3 regions of the Klebsiella sp. PK01 genome follow, and region 1 is predicted to be linked to each of the others. Evidence: predicted binding sites of a transcription regulator. Region 1 holds the regulator's gene; each other region holds the start of a gene.
What was found. The regulator Fur, encoded in region 1, represses iron uptake genes when iron is present. The targets are predictions, from matches to a motif close to ATAATAATGAGAACNACTATCAA.

Region 1 (6,309 bases):
CACTCGGAGGAGCAGTCCATACGGATCGCGCCATCTTTATCAAGGTGCATAAAGCGGAACGTCTGATCGACCTGATCGTTGACGATGGTCAGATCCAGCTTGTAGTGCTCGCCGATACGTTTCCAGTATTCGATACCCGAGCCGCCCAACGGATCGACGCCCAGTTTCAGGCCCGCTTTCTGGATAGCCGCCATATCGACGATATCCGCCAGCCCTTCAATAAACGGCTGCACCAGGTCCTGCTCTTTTACGTGGCCGGACGCCAGCGCGGCGTCGAGAGAGATACGCTTCACACCCTGCAGACCGGCGGCCAGCAGTTCATTAGCGCGGTTCTCCACCACTTTCGTCACGTTGGTATCAGCCGGGCCGCCATTTGGCGGGTTGTATTTGATACCGCCATCTTCCGGCGGGTTGTGCGATGGAGTGATCACAATACCATCCGCCAGCGGGCCGCCTTTTTTGTTATGCACCAGAATCGCGTTGGAGACCGCCGGCGTCGGAGTGAAACCGTTGTTTTCCTGAACGATCACATCAACACCGTTCGCCGCCAGCACTTCCAGCACGGAAATGAATGCCGGTTCGGATAAAGCGTGGGTATCCTTACCCACGTAGCACGGGCCGGTGATACCATTTTTCGCGCGGTTTTCCGCAATCGCCTGCGCAATCGCCAGAATATGCTGCTCATTGAAATTGTGGCGCCCTGCGCTACCGCGATGGCCGGAGGTGCCGAACTTAACCGCATGCTCCGCATTACCCGCTTCCGGCTTCAGCACATAGTACTGAGCGGTCAGCTGGGCGACGTTAATCAAATCACTCTGTTGTGCCGGCTGACCCGCACGTTTATCGATTGCCATTGCCTGATCCTTCTGGTGCAAAGTTTAATTAACTAGATCGTGCCGCAAACCTTTTCAATCAGCTCCGCAGGGAACTGCATTGATTGCATGATGTGTTCGATCATGCTGCATTTACGGCCGGTATTAGTATTGGTGATAACCCACCACGGCGTACCAGGAACCTGTTTCGGTTTGGTCTGATTACCGCTTTTCAGCAGCGTCCGTGAATCTTCGGCGAAGTATACGCGGGTGCGCCCGTGCAGAGATTCAGTGGCTTCTGAAAAAGCCTTACTGTCTAACGAGTAAAGCGTAGTCAATACCAGCATGAAGCGGTTAACCGCGCGCTTTTGTTCAGCGTATTCGTCAGATAACAGCAGTTCGCGCATGGCGCGGACTTTATCTTTAACCGGGTTGGCCGGCTTCGCTTCGACGACTGGCGCCGCCGCAGGAGCAGCCGCCGGCGCGGCTTTCGCCGCAGGCGCGCCAGATGCAGGCTGAGAAACGGCGGTAAATTTCAGCATGCGCCGTAAAATGTCGGATGCGCTCTCGCCGATATGCAGAGTGTGGCTGGCAATATAGCGGTAGAGCTCATCATCAACTTCGATTGTTTTCATCTTAATCCAGTGCGATTTCTTTGTTTCTGAATACAAGTCGTCGGGATTAACTATCCTTTGTCTTTCACACTACTGCGCAAAAGGCATCAGATAGAGGACAAATCCCAACCGCGAATAGCGTCAAACCAGGATGGCGGTAAAACTCAGAATGCTTCCGGGTCTTGCAGCCTAATGGCAGAATGTCCAACATAATACCCTAACCCGACGGAGCGAAAAAAAGAACTTTGCCATGAAATTAAATAGCCGAGCGCAATCTGCACAAAACCCGCACAATAAATCCCCAATCGTCCTGGTACACGGCCTGTTCGGCAGCCTGGACAACCTTGGGATCCTCGCCCGCGATCTGGTCGCCGACTACGATATATTGCAGGTCGATATGCGCAACCACGGCTTATCGCCGCGTTCGCCGGAGATGACCTACCGCGCGATGGCGCAGGATCTGTTGGATACTCTTGACGATCATCAGATAGAGAAAGCGACCTTTATCGGCCATTCAATGGGCGGCAAAGCGGTGATGGCGCTGACCGCGCTGGCGCCGGATCGCATCGCCGGGCTGGTGGCGATTGATATTGCGCCGGTGGCTTATCACGTCCGCCGTCATGATGAGATCTTCGCGGCGATTAACGCCGTCAGCGAATCCGCCGCCAGCACCCGCCAGCAGGCGGCGCAGGTGATGCGCGAGCATATAAATGAAGAAGGCGTCATTCAGTTTCTGCTGAAATCCTTTGTCGACGGCGCGTGGCGCTTCAACGTGCCGGCGCTGTGGGATCAATACCCGCATATTGTCGGCTGGGAAACGGTGCCAGCCTGGCCGCACCCGGCGCAATTTATTCCCGGCGGCAACTCCCCTTATGTTACCGATGAATACCGCGACGCGCTGCTGGCGCAATTCCCGCAGGCCCGCGCTCACGTCATTGCCGGCGCCGGACACTGGGTGCATGCGGAAAAACCCGAGGCGGTTTTACGCGCAATTCGCCGTTATCTGAGCACAATTGAAGCCTGAGTGGCTAAAAAACGCCCGACCGCGCGGCATAATGCCCGCGGTCGTTGGCGCGGCGGTTCGCCTGATGTATTATGGCGCGCTATCTGCGCCGGCTATAGCCCGGCAGCTTGTTTCCCCGAAGTCACTCTGAATCATGGCAAAAGAACAAACGGACCGAACGACATTAGATTTGTTCGCAAATGAGCGTCGCCCGGGTAGACCGAAAACCAATCCGCTTTCGCGCGATGAACAACTGCGCATCAACAAACGCAATCAGCTCAAACGCGATAAAGTTCGCGGCTTGAAGCGCGTTGAGTTGAAGCTCAACGCCGATGCGGTCGACGCGCTTAATGAGCTGGCGGAAGCCCGCAACATGAGCCGCAGCGATCTTATCGAAGAGATGCTGATGCACCAACTGGCCTGCCTGCGTAACCAGGGCGAAGTCTGAAAAACGCAAAAAAATCGCTTTCATGTAGCAGAGTGTGCACCAGGACGTTATTGCTGTTTCCGCGCCCTTCCCTGTTCTGCTATGATTGCCGTTAACTGTAGGCATAATGCCACTACCACATCATTAAGTTTCAAGAGGTTATTTTACTCATGGCAATCATCGGCATCTTTTTTGGCAGCGACACCGGCAACACCGAAAATATTGCAAAAATGATCCAAAAGCAGCTCGGTAAAGACGTTGCTGAAGTTCACGACATTGCCAAGAGCAGCAAAGAAGATCTGGAAAGCCACGATATTCTGCTGCTCGGCATCCCAACCTGGTACTACGGCGAAGCGCAGTGCGACTGGGACGACTTCTTCCCGACGCTGGAAGAGATCGACTTCAACGGTAAGCTGGTAGCCGTGTTTGGCTGCGGCGACCAGGAAGATTACGCAGAATACTTCTGCGATGCGCTGGGCACCATTCGTGACATCATTGAACCGCGCGGCGCAACCATCGTTGGCCACTGGCCGACCGCGGGCTACCACTTTGAAGCTTCTAAAGGCCTGGCAGACGACGATCACTTCGTAGGTCTGGCGATTGATGAAGACCGTCAGCCGGAACTGACCAACGAGCGCGTTGAGAAGTGGGTGAAGCAGATTTCCGAAGAGCTGCATCTGGAAGAAATCAAAAACGCCTAAGAATCAAACAGCGCAGCTATTAAGCTGCGCTGAATTAATAGATAAAAGCAATCAAACTAATAGCTACAAGTTTTTAACTTTTCATCACATATCTGTACAATGTCCTCTGATTCCACGAGGTCACGTGACACAGTTTGTAGCTGGTAATTCGTTTTTGACAGCTTACAAGGCGCGATGGTTGCAGTTTTCATTTCAGAGTTGCAGCTCTATAATGAGACGCATTACATCGGGTGATTCTCTGTATTGCTTCCCTTTGAAGGAAGCCGATCTTTAGCAACAGGACAGATTCCGCATGACTGACAACAATATCGCATTAAAGAAGGCTGGCCTGAAAGTCACACTTCCCCGACTGAAAATTCTGGAAGTGTTGCAGGAACCGGATAACCATCACGTCAGTGCGGAAGATTTATATAAACGCCTGATCGATATGGGTGAAGAGATTGGTCTGGCTACCGTTTACCGCGTGCTGAACCAGTTCGACGATGCAGGCATCGTGACTCGTCACAACTTCGAAGGCGGTAAATCCGTATTCGAGCTGACTCAGCAGCACCACCACGATCACCTGATTTGCCTCGATTGCGGCAAAGTGATCGAGTTCAGCGATGATTCTATCGAATCCCGCCAACGTGAAATTGCTGCGCAACACGGCATCCGCTTAACCAACCACAGCCTGTACCTGTACGGCCACTGTGCGGAAGGCGACTGCCGCGAAGATGAACATGCCCACGATGCGGTGAATAAATAATTTCCCGTCTCGTTTGTCGTAAAAAGCCAACCTCAAGGTTGGCTTTTTTATGGGCGAAATCCGCCGGCATGCGTATTCTGTCAGAGCATAACGCCTTGTACGGAGAGTCAATATGGAGCTGCGCCAGCTACGCTATTTTGTCCGCATTGTGGAAACCGGCAGTATGGGCCGCGCCGCGCTCGATCTGAATATTGGCGTCTCTGCGCTCAGCCAGCAAATGGCGCGTCTGGAAAATGAACTCGCTATCCGCCTGCTGCAACGGACTTCGCGCGGCGTAATGCCCACCAGCGCCGGCCTCGCCTTTTACTCGCAGGCGCAACTGGCGCTGCGCCATGCTGACGATGCAATTCTCGCCGCGCGTGAAGCGCGCCTTTCCGGTCACGTCAGCGTCGGTATGGCGCCGAGCACCGCTTCTGTACTGGGCGTACCTTTTATCAACGCCATGCGCGAAAGCTACGCCGACGTCCGCCTGCACCTGGTGGAGAGCCTCTCCGGCAATCTGGAACGGATGATCAACACCCGCCAGCTCGATTTAGCCATCGTTTTCCAGAAAGAGAAGATCCTGCGCTGGAGCGCCCGACCCATTCTTGAGGAACGTCTGTTCCTGATTGGCGCCCATGACGTGCTGGCGCCGCTGCCCGGCGATAGCATCTCCCCGAACCAACTGGCCGCCATCCCGCTGATTATGCCAAGCCAGGGGCATGGCCTGCGCGGCAGGCTGGACGCTATTTGCCAGGAGCACGCCATCAACGTTGACGTGGTGGCTGAAATCGATGGCCTGGCCCTGCTGATGCGCGCCGTTCGTGACGGGCTCGGCGCCACGCTGCAGCCGGGCGCGGCGATTTCTCATCTCGACAGCCAGGCGCTAAGAGTGATCGGCGTCGATAATCCGGTACTTAGCCGACCGAATTTTCTGGTCAGTCTTTCCGATGACGAACTCACCCCGGCAGGCCTTGCGGCACGGGTAATGCTGGCAAAAGTCATGCGCCAGCTAGTTGAATCCGGCAACTGGCCGGGCGCCAGCCTTTACACACACTAAACCCCCCTTTAGCTTCACGCCATAGCGCCTGCCGCCCCCTGCACCTTACATTTCCATTACAAATTTAACAATTAGTCAAAGCGTAATGGAGCCGATAATGGTGGATGTACTGGTGATTGGCGGCGGCAACGCCGCGTTATGCGCCGCCTTAACCGCCCGGGAAGCAGGCGCATCCGTACTGCTGCTGGAAGCCGCGCCGCGGGAATGGCGGGGCGGTAACTCTCAGCACACGCGTAATCTGCGTTGTATGCACGATGCGCCGCAGGATGTCTTAGTCGACAGCTATCCGGAAGAAGAATACTGGCAGGATCTGCTGCGCGTTACCGACGGCAATACCAACGAAGCGCTGGCCCGTCTGGTGATCCGCACCTCGTCGCACTGTCGGGACTGGATGCGCCGCCATGGCGTTAACTTTCAACCGCCGTTATCCGGCGCCCTGCACGTCGCCCGCACTAACGCCTTTTTTATGGGCGGCGGCAAAGCCCTGGTCAATGCCTATTACCGCAGCGCCGAACAGATGGGCGTACAGATCCGCTATAACACCCCGGTACAGGCGCTTGAATTACGTGATGGCGAATTCGTCGCCGCGCTGGCAGGCACTGAGCGGATCGCCGCTAAAACCTGCGTGCTCGCCGCCGGCGGTTTTGAATCTAACCGCGAGTGGCTGCGCGAAGCCTGGGGGCAAAATGAGCGCGGCGAATGGCCTGCAGACAACTTTCTCATCCGCGGCACCCGTTTTAATCAGGGAGTGCTGCTCAAATTTATGATCGATGCCGGGGCCGATATCATCGGCGATCCTTCACAGTCGCACTGCGTCGCCATTGACGCCCGGGCGCCGCTCTATGACGGCGGCATCTGTACCCGCGTCGACTGCGTGTCGCTGGGGGTGGTGGTGAACCGCGATGCCGAGCGCTTTTATGATGAAGGGGAAGATTTCTGGCCCAAACGTTACGCCATCTGGGGCCGTC
Region 2 (6,309 bases), on a different contig from region 1:
AACCAGACGCTGGGCGAGAAACGCGGCGATTTTCGCGTGATGCTGGCGCATGAATGGCTGACCGAGGCGATAGCGCCTTCAGCCGGGCGGGACAACAGCGGCGAACCCTGGTACCTGTTTGGCCATTGCACCGAAGTGACGGCGCTACCGGCCGCGCCTAAACAGTGGGCAGAGATCTTTGCCCGTTGCGGGGCGAAAATGGAGTACATCAGTACGGGTTGCTGCGGCATGGCTGGCACCTACGGCCACGAAGTGAAAAACCACGCCAACTCGCTGGCGATTTACGCGCTTTCCTGGCAGCAGGCGATGGCGCGTTTACCGCGCGGTCGCTGTCTGGCCACCGGCTATTCCTGCCGAAGCCAGGTGAAGCGTATCGAAGGTAGCGGGGTTCGTCACCCGCTGCAGGCTCTGCTGGAGATTATGGGATGATTTGGAAACGTCAGGCTTCGCTGCCGCAGCTTAACGCGATGGGCGAGGGAAACATGGTTGGCCTGTTGGATATTCACTTTGTGTCCATCAGCGATAACGCGATTGAAGCGACGATGCCGGTGGATCACCGTACACATCAGCCTTTTGGTCTGCTACACGGCGGCGCATCGGTGGTTCTGGCTGAAACCCTTGGCTCGGTCGCGGGCTATCTGTGTACCGAAGGAGAACAAAAAGTGGTCGGCCTGGAAGTCAATGCCAACCATATTCGTTCGGTGCGCAGCGGGCGGGTGCGAGGGGTTTGTACCGCCTTGCATGTTGGCTCTCGCCATCAGGTGTGGCAAATCGATATCACCGATGAGCAGGGGCGACTGTGCTGCTCCTCACGGCTGACCACCGCCGTGGTGTAACGGTCGCCACAATATTTTAAGGGGATGCGCTTGCATCCCCTTCTTGTTATTGCGTTTCGTCCTTGATGACCTCGCTGGCGCCGTTTTTCTGCACCGAGGCGATACCCTTTTTAGCCGCATCTTTCGACGAGTACATCTCGCTAGTGGCGATAGTCTCATGGTTGTCAGCCTTCAGCAGAAAATACCACGGCTGCGAGACACTCTTTTCAGACTTTTTCAGTACGTAATATCCCATTTCTCACTCCTTCGGCGTTAACGAGCACTGAATAATCTGTAGACCATGGCTAACGGCACGGCAAGCAATCATCTAATAAATATATATTTGTTAAATCATTCGTTATAATTATGCTACTATTTTAATTACGAATTACATTCACGGTAACAAAGAGGACGGAGTTAACCATGGGTATCATTTCCTGGATCATTTTTGGTTTGATCGCTGGTATTTTGGCTAAGTGGATTATGCCGGGCAAAGACGGCGGTGGATTTATTGTCACCGTGATCCTCGGTATTATCGGTGCGGTAGTCGGTGGCTGGATCAGTACGTTATTCGGCTTTGGCAAAGTTGACGGTTTTAACTTCGGTAGCTTTGTCGTGGCGGTAATTGGCGCACTTGTGGTGCTGTTTATCTACCGTAAAGTGAAGAGCTAATACGCCGAGCGCCTATTCACGCTGAGACAGCAAACCGCCGTGAATCACGGCGGTTTTTTTGTGCTCATGATAGCCGCAAGCAAACAAAAAAAGCCCGCTGGATACCGGCGGGCGAACCCATTTTGGCAAATTTTTCGGATGCTTCCTTACAAAGGGCGTAAACACCGTTTTGCCGGATGTTAAGGCGCAGCCCGACCGCTTCCCGGCTGGAGAAGCGGCTGGACAATTTTATGCCCAATTCAGTGGTAAAATAAGCTAACAAAAACGGTAGGGGAAGGGGGGATGGTTACTCCAGTAACACGCTCATCACCAGCAGCACTACCATGCACATCGACATAATACTGATATCAATCATCCTGTAAGACACAAGCTCCCGTAAATAATAGCCCAGCGTTGCTCCGGCAAGTATTCATCAACGACGTCAATTGTACATGAGTAAACGCAGACTTAACCAACCCTGCTTTTAAGAATTAACTCACTTCATCACAAAATTGAATCGTTCTGCAAACAAGGCTTGCTATTAATTGCCAGCAGCGTCGATTGGCGCTTTGGGGAAAATCTGTAGTCGGGCTTCGGATGTGTAAAATGGAATCAGCAGAAAAGCTAAACCTGCACCACCGGTTGCATACTGCACTGCCAGATCGGCGCTGCGGGTGATAAATATTTGATGACCTCCCCAACTACAAGCCACGCTCATATCCGGCGTACAGTTTTTCCATTTGCTCAGTAACTCGCCACTTTTTGTCAGGTATAAGTACTTCTTGTCCGAACCCGATGGCGGCGCCGCGGATTCGGCTAACAGGATGAACGTTTGAGTGCTTACTACTTTCCCTTGTCCGTCTAACGATGAGGCCTGTAGCGTTGCGGTAGGGTAGTTGAAGCGTAATTCAACGGTTGCGGCATTTTTATCACTGACGTAAAAAACCTGCGTTAAATTATCCGCGCCCCAATACTTTCCGCCGCTGGATTGAAGCGGTTTGATCTTAAATCGATATACGTTCTGCGTGCGTATATCCCGGCGCTGGGAGTATTCGGCATTGTATTGCGCGCTTTGCGGCGCGTTAACCGAGCAGCCGGTAAGTAACCCCATTAATATTAATGCTGAAATTTTGCGCATGCCTTCCCCGTCCATCATTCATCTATTGCCGCCGGTTGATTATGCCCGTTAAGCCAAACGATAAAAAACGCAGAACGCTACCAAACTCGGTAGGTCGTTGCATCACGCGCCATCTGTCATATAGTTAAAAGAAGTGGTGGCACGCTTGTTATTGCATCATGGAACAGAGAGGGAGATATGACAATTACGCTTTGCAAAGCTTGCGGTACCTCCTATGAATTTAGCGGAGGCCCTACACAACAACATTGCCCGATCTGCGAAGACGAGCGTCAATTTGTTCCTGTGGGCGGGCAGCAGTGGATTACGTTAAATAAGCTTACCGCATCGCATAACAATAAGTGGCAGCAGCATAACAGTGGGCTTTTTAGCATTCGCACCATCCCCAGTTTTGCCATTAACCAGCGTGCATTTCTGCTGCGCACGCCGCAGGGTAATATTCTGTGGGACTGCATCGCCAACCTCGATGAGGCGACAAAAACGTTGGTTTCCGCGCTGGGCGGCCTGAAGGCCATCGCTATCTCACATCCGCATTACTACAGTTGTATGCAGGATTGGGCGGCGGAGTTCAAGGCGCCAATCTATCTGCATGGGGATGACCGCCAGTGGGTCATGCGCGACAGCCCGTGGATTACCTTCTGGGAGGGCGATAGTCTGCAACTGACGGCCGATGCCAGTCTGATCCGCCTTGGTGGGCATTTTGCTGGTGGCTGCGTCCTGCACTGGGCGCAGGGCGACGGCCTGCTATTATCCGGCGATATAGTCCAGGTTGCGCCGGGAGCTAACGCCGTTTCTTTCATGTGGAGTTATCCCAATATGCTGCCGCTGCCGGCTGCCACGGTGAGTGATATCCTCCGACGTCTCGACGGGGTGAAGTTTAGTCAAATCTACGGCGCGTTTGAAGGGCGGGAAATTCTGGTTAATGCCCAAGAAATCGTACGTCAATCGGGGAAAAAGTATGTGGCATGTTTGGCCAGACATAGCGTCTAGTTATGCCGGGCTCTCTTTAGGACGAAAAAAACTGAATCGGAAGTATTCTTGAACCAGTAATATGCCCGGCGAAAGTTCATGAGGAATTGGCCATGAATATTTCTGGTCTTGAGCGACACTTATTATTTTGTGTCAATGTTTCTGGTTTATTTACCACAAAAATGATAATCGATAGTCTGCATTGGGCATTGCTTGTAGCGGTTTTTTACAATGGGGTTTATATCATTGTTTTCTTCGCCAGCGAGTCACTTACCGTGGTGCAATAAATATTCTATGGAAAAGTCATTAAAGGCATGGCGAAGAGCGTCAGCGTGGGGGGGCTTTTCTTGTTGTGTCTGTATGCCCCTGTGACGGGGCATGATTGAAAATTATAATGGAAAGTCTTTTGATAGAAGTGGGGAATAATATTTGAGTTATTAATATTTCTTTTTGAATGTGTTTTTTTGTTTTTTTCGATCCTTGATATAGGAGATGAAAACAGCAACGGCAAGTAACAAAAGAATTATCACAATAATAACGAAAAATAAATTTTCCATTTGAGATATCCTCAGGAATGAAGATCGGCGATTTTATTGTTATGGCGAAGAATCTACCTCTCTACCAGGAAAAATCCTAGTAAAAAATACGCGTCAGATAACAAAAAGTATAACCGAATGATGGTTCATAATAGAGGTGGCATTAAATTCCGAATTCCAGCGGCAGAAACGCTATTTTCTATAGCTATTTACTATTATTTTCACTTTGATGACATCCTGAAGGCACAGGCGTTCTCAATCCTGACGCTGGCAAGGAAGTCGCCTGTGGCTACCACATAGACGGGCCTTTTGCCTATTCAATAAATAGGTATTTTCGATACATCTTTCTTCATTGCCACTTTATCTACGCGCTTATCCTAATAACTTATTATTTATCAATCTATTAATTGCAAAAAATGCGGCCTGATAACCTCTCGACCAGGGTCTATGCTTATAGAAAAGCGTAAAAAGGGGCGAAATGGCCGAATACCCCTGTTCCCGCAGGGTTGAAGTGATAATCATTATCACTAACATGAGGGTAGGGCCCGATAGCGGCAATCGATGAGGTAGAGCGATGGAATTACAAACAAGCACCTTTAATCCCGACGATTTTAACTGGCAGGGGCTGACGATGACCCCCGCGGCGGCAGCCCATATCCGCGAACTGATGCATAAACAGCCGGACAAGCAGGGGCTACGTCTGGGAATCAAAACCAGCGGCTGCGCCGGTTTTGGCTACGTGCTGGAGATGATTGCCGAACCGGCGGACGACGACCTGCTGTTTGAGCGCGACGGCGCGAAGCTGTTTGCGCCGCTGCAGGCGATGCCGTTTATTGATGGCACCGAACTGGATTATGTTCGCGAAGGCTTAAATGAAATATTCAAGTTTCATAACCCGAAAGCGCAGCACGAATGCGGCTGCGGCGAAAGCTTCGGGGTGCAGGCGGAGTAACTATGTCTCGAAATACTGAAGCAACTGACGATGTCAAAAGCTGGACCGGCGGCCCGCTCAACTATAAAGAAGGCTTCTTTACTCAGCTACAAACCGATGAGCTGGCCAAAGGCATTAACGAAGAGGTGGTTCGCGCGATTTCCGCGCGTCGTAATGAACCGGATTGGATGCTCGAATTTCGTCTCAACGCTTTTAAGGCGTGGCAGGAGATGGAAGAGCCGCACTGGCTGAAAGCGCATTACGATAAGCTCAATTATCAGGATTACAGCTACTACTCGGCGCCATCCTGCGGTAACTGCGATGACACCTGCGCCTCGGAACCCGGCGCGGTACAGCAAACCGGGGCGAATACCTTCCTGACGAATGAAGTCGAGGAAGCCTTTAACCTGCTTGGCGTACCGGTGCGTGAAGGCAAAGAAGTGGCGGTGGACGCCATTTTCGACTCGGTATCGGTGGCGACCACCTACCGCGAGAAGCTGGCGGAGCAGGGGATCATCTTCTGCTCCTTTGGCGAAGCGATTCACGATCATCCAGAACTGGTGAAAAAGTACCTTGGTACCGTAGTGCCGGGCAACGACAACTTTTTCGCCGCGCTGAACGCCGCGGTCGCCTCTGATGGCACCTTTATCTACGTGCCGAAAGGCGTGCGCTGCCCAATGGAACTGTCGACCTATTTCCGTATTAACGCCGAGAAAACCGGCCAGTTTGAACGTACGATTCTGGTCGCCGACGAAGGTAGCTATGTGAGCTATATCGAAGGCTGCTCGGCGCCGGTACGCGACAGCTATCAGCTGCACGCGGCGGTGGTGGAAGTCATCATCCATAAAGATGCAGAAGTGAAGTACTCCACCGTGCAGAATTGGTTCCCCGGCGATAACAATACCGGCGGCATCCTTAACTTCGTCACCAAGCGCGCGCTGTGCGAAGGCGAAAACAGCAAGATGTCGTGGACCCAGTCGGAAACCGGTTCGGCTATTACCTGGAAATACCCGAGCTGCATCCTGCGCGGCGATAACTCGATCGGCGAATTCTTCTCGGTGGCGCTGACCAGCGGCCATCAGCAGGCGGATACCGGGACCAAAATGATTCATATCGGCAAGAACACCCGCTCGACCATTATCTCAAAAGGGATCTCCGCCGGACACAGCCAGAACAGCTATCGCGGGCTGGTCAAAATTATGCCGACCGCCACTAACGCCCGTAACTTCACCCAGTGCGATTCGATGCTGATCGGCCCGGACTGCGGGGCGC
Region 3 (6,309 bases), on a different contig from region 1:
GCAGCCCGGGCAGTTGGCGGAACAAAACTCCCTCTTCTTATCCTGCCGCAGGCACTTACCAGACAGAGGTGAAATGATGATACCACTCATTCGATTAGCTAAACGTGCCCTTATAGAAAATAACCCGGCGTCCATTGGCAAAAGTGATATTGTTAGCCAACACATAACAAAAAAACATCACTACATCAGGAGTCGACAATGAGCGCACCTTCGCATCTCAATGCCCAGCCGCTGGTCTGGGGACATGGCCCGCGGACTTTTGAAGTATTCCTCGAACCAACCTGTCCGTTTTCCGTTCGCGCCTTCAACAAGCTTGATGAATTGCTGGATGAAGTCGGCGCCGAGAACGTCACGATTAAGATTCGCCTGCAGTCCCAGCCGTGGCATCTGTTTTCCGGGGTAATCGTGCGCTGCGTGCTGGCCGCCTCCACCCTGCCGCACGGCAGAGAGCAGGCGCACAAAGTCCTGCAGGCGGTCGCCGATCATCGTGAAGAGTTTGAATTCACCGACCACTGCAGCGGGCCGAATATGAATACCACTCCGCAGCAAATTATCGAGCGCCTTGAGCGCTATAGCCACGTGTCGCTGGCGGCGGCATTTGCCCGCCCTGAGCTGCAAAACGAAATCAAATGGCACAGTAAATACGCCCGCCAGAACGGCATCCATGTGTCGCCGACGTTTATGGTCAACGGCCTGGTGCAGCCCGATCTCGGCAGCGGCGATGACGTCAGCGTGTGGGCCGCGCGGATTATGGCCTGAGATTAGCTGCTAGACTTTTTTGTACACCTTACTAAAGAGGCAGGTCAGTATGTCCGACAATCAATACCAACCACCGAAAGTATGGGAATGGAAACAGAATAACGGCGGCGCGTTCGCCAATATCAACCGTCCGGTTTCCGGCGCGACGCATGAAAAAGTGCTGCCCGTTGGCAATCACCCGCTACAGCTCTATTCGCTGGGCACGCCGAACGGGCAGAAAGTGACTATCATGCTGGAAGAGCTGCTGGCGCTGGGCGTGGCTGGCGCTGAGTATGACGCCTGGCTGATTCGTATCGGCGAAGGCGATCAGTTCTCCAGCGGCTTTGTCGAAGTGAACCCAAACTCGAAGATCCCGGCGCTGAGCGACCACTCCACCACTCCGCCGACCCGGGTATTTGAATCCGGCAGCATCCTGCTCTATCTGGCGGAAAAATTTGGTTTCTTCCTGCCGAAAGACCCGGCCGGGCGCACCGAAACGCTGAACTGGCTGTTCTGGCTACAGGGCGCAGCGCCGTTCCTCGGCGGCGGCTTTGGCCACTTCTATAACTATGCGCCGGTGAAAATCGAGTACGCCATCGACCGCTTTACCATGGAAGCGAAACGTCAGCTCGACGTGCTGGATAAGCAGCTGGCGCGCGGCCGCTTTGTGGCGGGGGAAGAGTACACCATCGCCGATATGGCGATCTGGCCGTGGTACGGCAACGTGGTGCTGGGCAACGTCTATAACGCCGCGGAATTCCTCGATGCCGGCAGTTACGTTAACGTGCTGCGCTGGGCGCAGGATGTGGGCAATCGCCCGGCGGTGAAGCGCGGACGGATGGTTAACCGCACCAATGGCCCGCTCGACGAGCAGTTGCACGAGCGCCACGACGCCCGCGATTTCGACACGCAGACCGAAGACAAGCGCCAGGCGTGATGCCCTTACCCGGCGGCGCGGAGCTGCCGGGTAAGTTGTCACATCAGTGTTTTACCTTGGTCAGGCGATCGAGATAGCCCATCACAAAGGCTGACAGCACAAATGTGAGATGGATAATGACGTACCACATCAGCTTGTTATCCGGCACGTTCTTCGCATCCATAAACACCCGCAGCAGATGAATGGAAGAGATAGCCACAATCGACGCCGCCACCTTGTTTTTCAGCGATGTCGCATCCATTTTGCCAAGCCAGTTGAGCTTCTCTTTACCTTCGTTAATATCCAGCGTCGAGACGAAGTTTTCATAACCGGAAAACATCACCATCACCAGCAGCCCGCCCACCAGCGTCATATCGACCAGCGAAAGCAGCGTCAGAATCAGATCCGACTCGCCGACGCTGAAGATATGCGGCAGGATGTGGAATATCTCCTGAAAAAATTTTATCGATAGCGCGATAAGCCCCAGCGAGAGGCCGAAATAAACCGGCGCCAGCAGCCAGCGCGAAGCATAAATAGCGTTTTCCAGAAAGCGTTCCATAAGGTCCTGTCAGTTTGTAAAAATGGCGGCCATTATATCGCAGCTGGTCCATATCAAAACGGTGTGCAGGCGGCGGGGAAATAAAAAAGGCCAACGCAGTGTTGGCCTTTCGGGAGATATCCTGGGGGAAATTACTTCGCTTTGACGGTCTCTTCGCCCACCAGACCAATTTTCAGGTAACCGGCCTGATGCAGCGTATCCATCACTTTCATCATCGTCTCGTAGTCGACGGTTTTGTCGGCGCGGAAGAACACGGTGGTGTCTTTCTTACCCTGAGTCAGCGCGTCCAGCGAGGCAATCACGCTCTCTTCGGTCACCGGATCGTTGCCGAGGAACATCGATTTGTCGGCTTTCACCGACAGATAAATCGGTTTTTCCGGACGCGGCTGCGGCTGGCTGGATGAGGCAGGCAGATTGACTTTGACGTCCACGGTGGCCAGCGGCGCCGCCACCATGAAGATAATCAACAGCACCAACATGACGTCGATAAACGGCGTCACGTTAATGTCGTGCATTTCGCCGTTATCATCGAGGTTTTCGTTAAAATGCATCGCCATAGCGGATCAACCTACCCGTAATTTCTGCGCCGGACGCAGCGGCTGAGAACCACTGGCGTTCAGGTCAAGGTCACGGCTTTGCAGCAGCATAATCTGCGCGGCCACATCGCCGAGAGAGGCTTTGTAGCTGGCAATCATGCGGGCGAAAACGTTGTAGATAACCACCGCCGGGATCGCGGCAAACAGACCAATCGCCGTTGCCAGCAGCGCTTCAGCGATACCCGGCGCGACAACCGCGAGGTTAGTGGTCTGCGTTTGCGCGATACCGATAAAGCTGTTCATGATGCCCCAGACGGTACCGAACAGGCCGACGAACGGAGAGATGGCGCCGATAGTCGCCAGATAACCGTTGCCGCGGCCCATATAGCGGCCAACCTGCGCCACGCGGCGCTCAAGGCGGAAACCGGTACGTTCTTTAATGCCTTCGTTGTCATCCACGCCTGCCGACAGTTCCAGCTCATTATTGGCTTCGTTAATCAGCTGAGTGGTCAGGCTTTTAGCATGGAATCCATTCGCGATAGTGTTAGCCTGATCGAGAGAACGCGCTTCGCTGAGCTGCTGCTGCTCACGCTTGAGGCGACGCTTGCTGGACAACATTTCGGCGCCCTTGCCGAAGAAGATAGCCCAGGTGACTACCGAAGCCAGAATCAAGCCAATCATCACAACCTTAACGACAATATCGGCGTGATGATACATACCCCAAACGGAGAGATCCGCCTGCATCAAATTATTACCCACACTGTTTCTCCAGGACGTCAATCACAAAAACTGAGCATAATAATATCAAAACGACATCGAATTGATAGTGGTTCTCATTAGTATTTACACTGTGCAGCAAATCACGTTTATTTTCTTTGCGCTTACGCAGTAAAAAAGCGGCTGACGCCGGTTTCGGGAAAATTTTTGCCTGTATCGTTTCCGGCCCGGTACACAAACCGGTATTCATGGTAGTTTAGACGTCCAGACGTATAAAAACAGGTTTCTATAACATGGCTGATAAACATCTTGATACCGCGCTGGTCAACGCCGGGCGCCGCAAAAAATATACTCAGGGTTCGGTGAATAGCGTTATCCAACGCGCCTCATCGCTGGTGTTTGATACCGTCGAGGCTAAAAAACACGCCACCCGTAACCGCGCCAAAGGCGAGCTGTTTTATGGCCGCCGCGGCACGCTAACCCACTTTTCGCTGCAGGAAGCCATGTGCGAACTGGAAGGCGGCGCTGGCTGCGCCCTCTTCCCCTGCGGCGCGGCCGCGGTCGCCAACACGATTCTGGCCTTCGTCGAACAGGGCGACCACGTGTTAATGACCAACACCGCCTATGAACCCAGCCAGGACTTCTGCACTAAGATCCTTGCGAAGCTCGGGGTGACGACCGGCTGGTTCGATCCGCTCATCGGCGCGGATATCGCCAACCTGATTCAACCCAATACTAAAGTCGTGTTTCTTGAATCCCCCGGTTCGATCACCATGGAAGTGCATGATGTGCCGGCCATCGTCGCCGCCGTGCGCCGCGTCGCGCCGCAAGCCATTATCATGATCGATAACACCTGGGCGGCAGGGGTACTGTTTAAAGCGCTCGATTTTGGTATCGATATCTCTATTCAGGCGGCAACGAAATATTTAATTGGCCACTCCGACGGGATGATCGGCACCGCGGTGGCCAACGCCCGCTGCTGGGAGCAATTATGTGAAAATGCCTATCTGATGGGCCAGATGGTCGATGCCGACACCGCCTACATGACCAGCCGCGGCTTGCGCACGCTTGGCGTCCGCCTGCGTCAGCATCATGAAAGCAGTCTGCGCGTCGCCGAATGGCTGGCGCAGCACCCTCAGGTGGCGCGAGTCAATCATCCGGCGCTGCCGGGCAGCAAGGGCCACGAGTTCTGGAAGCGCGATTTTAGCGGCAGCAGCGGTCTGTTCTCTTTCGTCCTTAATAAACGTCTGACCGACGCCGAACTGTCAGCCTATCTGGACAACTTCAGCCTGTTCAGCATGGCCTACTCGTGGGGCGGGTTCGAATCACTGATCCTCGCCAACCAGCCGGAACATATCGCGGCCATCCGCCCCGGGGCGGAAGTGGATTTCAGCGGCACTCTTATTCGACTGCACATAGGTTTAGAAAATGTTGACGATCTGCTGGCGGATTTAGCGGCAGGTTTCGCGCGTATCGTGTAAAGTGACAGGAAGTGGCAACAAAAGCGGACGCTTTCAGAAAAGCGGCCGCTTTTGTTGCGCCCGGGATCAAGGTGCTCGGGCCGCTTCAGGAGTACACTAGTCGAAAAACGGTACCACTTAGGAAAGTCCATGGTTGTCATTCAAGAGATTGTCGCCGCGCTGTGGCAACATGATTTTGCCGCATTGGCAAACCCTCACGTTGTGGGTTTTGTATATCTGGTCATGTTCGCGACCCTGTTTCTGGAAAACGGGCTGCTGCCGGCTTCATTTTTACCGGGCGATAGCCTGTTGCTGCTCGCCGGCGCGTTAATCGCCAAAGGCGTCATGGATTTTGTCCCCACTCTCGCCATTCTGACCGCCGCCGCCAGCCTCGGCTGCTGGCTGAGCTATTTACAGGGGCGCTGGCTGGGTAATACCACTATGGTGAAAGGCTGGCTGTCGCATCTGCCGCACAAATATCATCAGCGCGCCACCAACATGTTTGATAAACACGGCCTGCTGGCGCTGCTGGCCGGACGTTTTCTGGCGTTTGTCCGCACCCTGCTGCCAACCATGGCGGGTATTTCCGGCCTGCCGAACCGTCGTTTCCAGTTCTTTAACTGGCTCAGCGGTCTGCTGTGGGTTGGCGTCGTCACCGGTCTCGGCTATGCGCTGAGCATGATCCCATTCGTGAAAAACCACGAAGACCAGGTCATGACCTGCCTGATGATTTTACCGATCGCCCTGCTGGTAACCGGCCTCGTTGGTACGGTTATCGTCGTTATCAAGAAGAAATACTGCAGCGCCTGATTCACTCGCGCCGGATGGTCTCAAAATCCCCGGTAGCGCTGGCGCTTACCGGGGCTACAGGCGCCGCATCCTTATCAAATCCCCTGCATCGTGCGAATACGCGCGGCATCTTCACCCGGTGTAATACCAAAATAGCGTTTAAACTCACGGCTAAACTGCGAGGCGCTTTCATAGCCGACGCGCATCGCCGCCGCGCTGGCTTTCATGCCGTCATGAATCATCAGCATTCTGGCCTTATGAAGGCGATAGGTCTTCAAATACTGCAGCGGCGAGGTGCTGGTAACCGATTTAAAGTTATGGTGAAACGCCGAGACGCTCATATTCGCTTCCGCCGCCAGCTGGTCGACGCTGAGGTTTTCGGTGTACTGGCTTTCAATGCGCTTCAGGACGCGGCTAATCAGGCTAAAGTGCGTCTGCCGGCTCACCAGCGCCAGCAGCGCCCCGCCGCAGGGGCCAATCAGGACGTGATAAAGGATCTCGCGGATAATCTGTTTGCCGAGAATGCGCGCGTCCAGCGGTCGCTCCATCACGTCTAACAGGCGTTCCGCCGCACAGAGGATCTCTTCTGATAGC

Region 2: a site for Fur is predicted at 4,618-4,640, ahead of sufA (Fe-S cluster assembly scaffold SufA). Genes of this name have one in related genera too.
Region 3: a site for Fur is predicted at 3,570-3,592, ahead of exbB (tol-pal system-associated acyl-CoA thioesterase). Genes of this name have one in related genera too.

Annotation. Positions count from the first base shown of each region.
Region 1 covers NZ_JBYEZM010000004.1:484,249-490,557, reverse strand. The annotation lists gene pgm (phosphoglucomutase (alpha-D-glucose-1,6-bisphosphate-dependent)) at 1-854, opposite strand, end outside; gene seqA (replication initiation negative regulator SeqA) at 887-1,447, opposite strand; gene ybfF (esterase) at 1,677-2,450, shown strand; gene ybfE (LexA regulated protein) at 2,584-2,877, shown strand; gene fldA (flavodoxin FldA) at 3,027-3,557, shown strand; gene fur (ferric iron uptake transcriptional regulator) at 3,850-4,302, shown strand; gene tcuR (tricarballylate utilization LysR family transcriptional regulator TcuR) at 4,415-5,341, shown strand; gene tcuA (FAD-dependent tricarballylate dehydrogenase TcuA) at 5,439-6,309, shown strand, end outside.
Region 2 covers NZ_JBYEZM010000001.1:852,792-859,100, reverse strand. The annotation lists gene ydiJ (D-2-hydroxyglutarate dehydrogenase YdiJ) at 1-429, shown strand, start outside; gene menI (1,4-dihydroxy-2-naphthoyl-CoA hydrolase) at 426-836, shown strand; gene AC22LX_RS04150 (YegP family protein) at 883-1,071, opposite strand; gene AC22LX_RS04145 (GlsB/YeaQ/YmgE family stress response membrane protein) at 1,239-1,487, shown strand; gene AC22LX_RS04140 (hypothetical protein) at 2,008-2,604, opposite strand; gene AC22LX_RS04135 (MBL fold metallo-hydrolase) at 2,782-3,591, shown strand; gene AC22LX_RS04130 (hypothetical protein) at 3,684-3,857, shown strand; gene AC22LX_RS04125 (small membrane protein) at 4,008-4,127, opposite strand; gene sufA (Fe-S cluster assembly scaffold SufA) at 4,681-5,058, shown strand; gene sufB (Fe-S cluster assembly protein SufB) at 5,061-6,309, shown strand, end outside.
Region 3 covers NZ_JBYEZM010000003.1:483,061-489,369, forward strand. The annotation lists gene AC22LX_RS11915 (DsbA family protein) at 199-759, shown strand; gene yghU (glutathione-dependent disulfide-bond oxidoreductase) at 809-1,675, shown strand; gene AC22LX_RS11925 (TIGR00645 family protein) at 1,719-2,213, opposite strand; gene exbD (TonB system transport protein ExbD) at 2,345-2,770, opposite strand; gene exbB (tol-pal system-associated acyl-CoA thioesterase) at 2,777-3,508, opposite strand; gene metC (cystathionine beta-lyase) at 3,760-4,947, shown strand; gene yghB (DedA family general envelope maintenance protein YghB) at 5,077-5,736, shown strand; gene AC22LX_RS11950 (AraC family transcriptional regulator) at 5,811-6,309, opposite strand, start outside.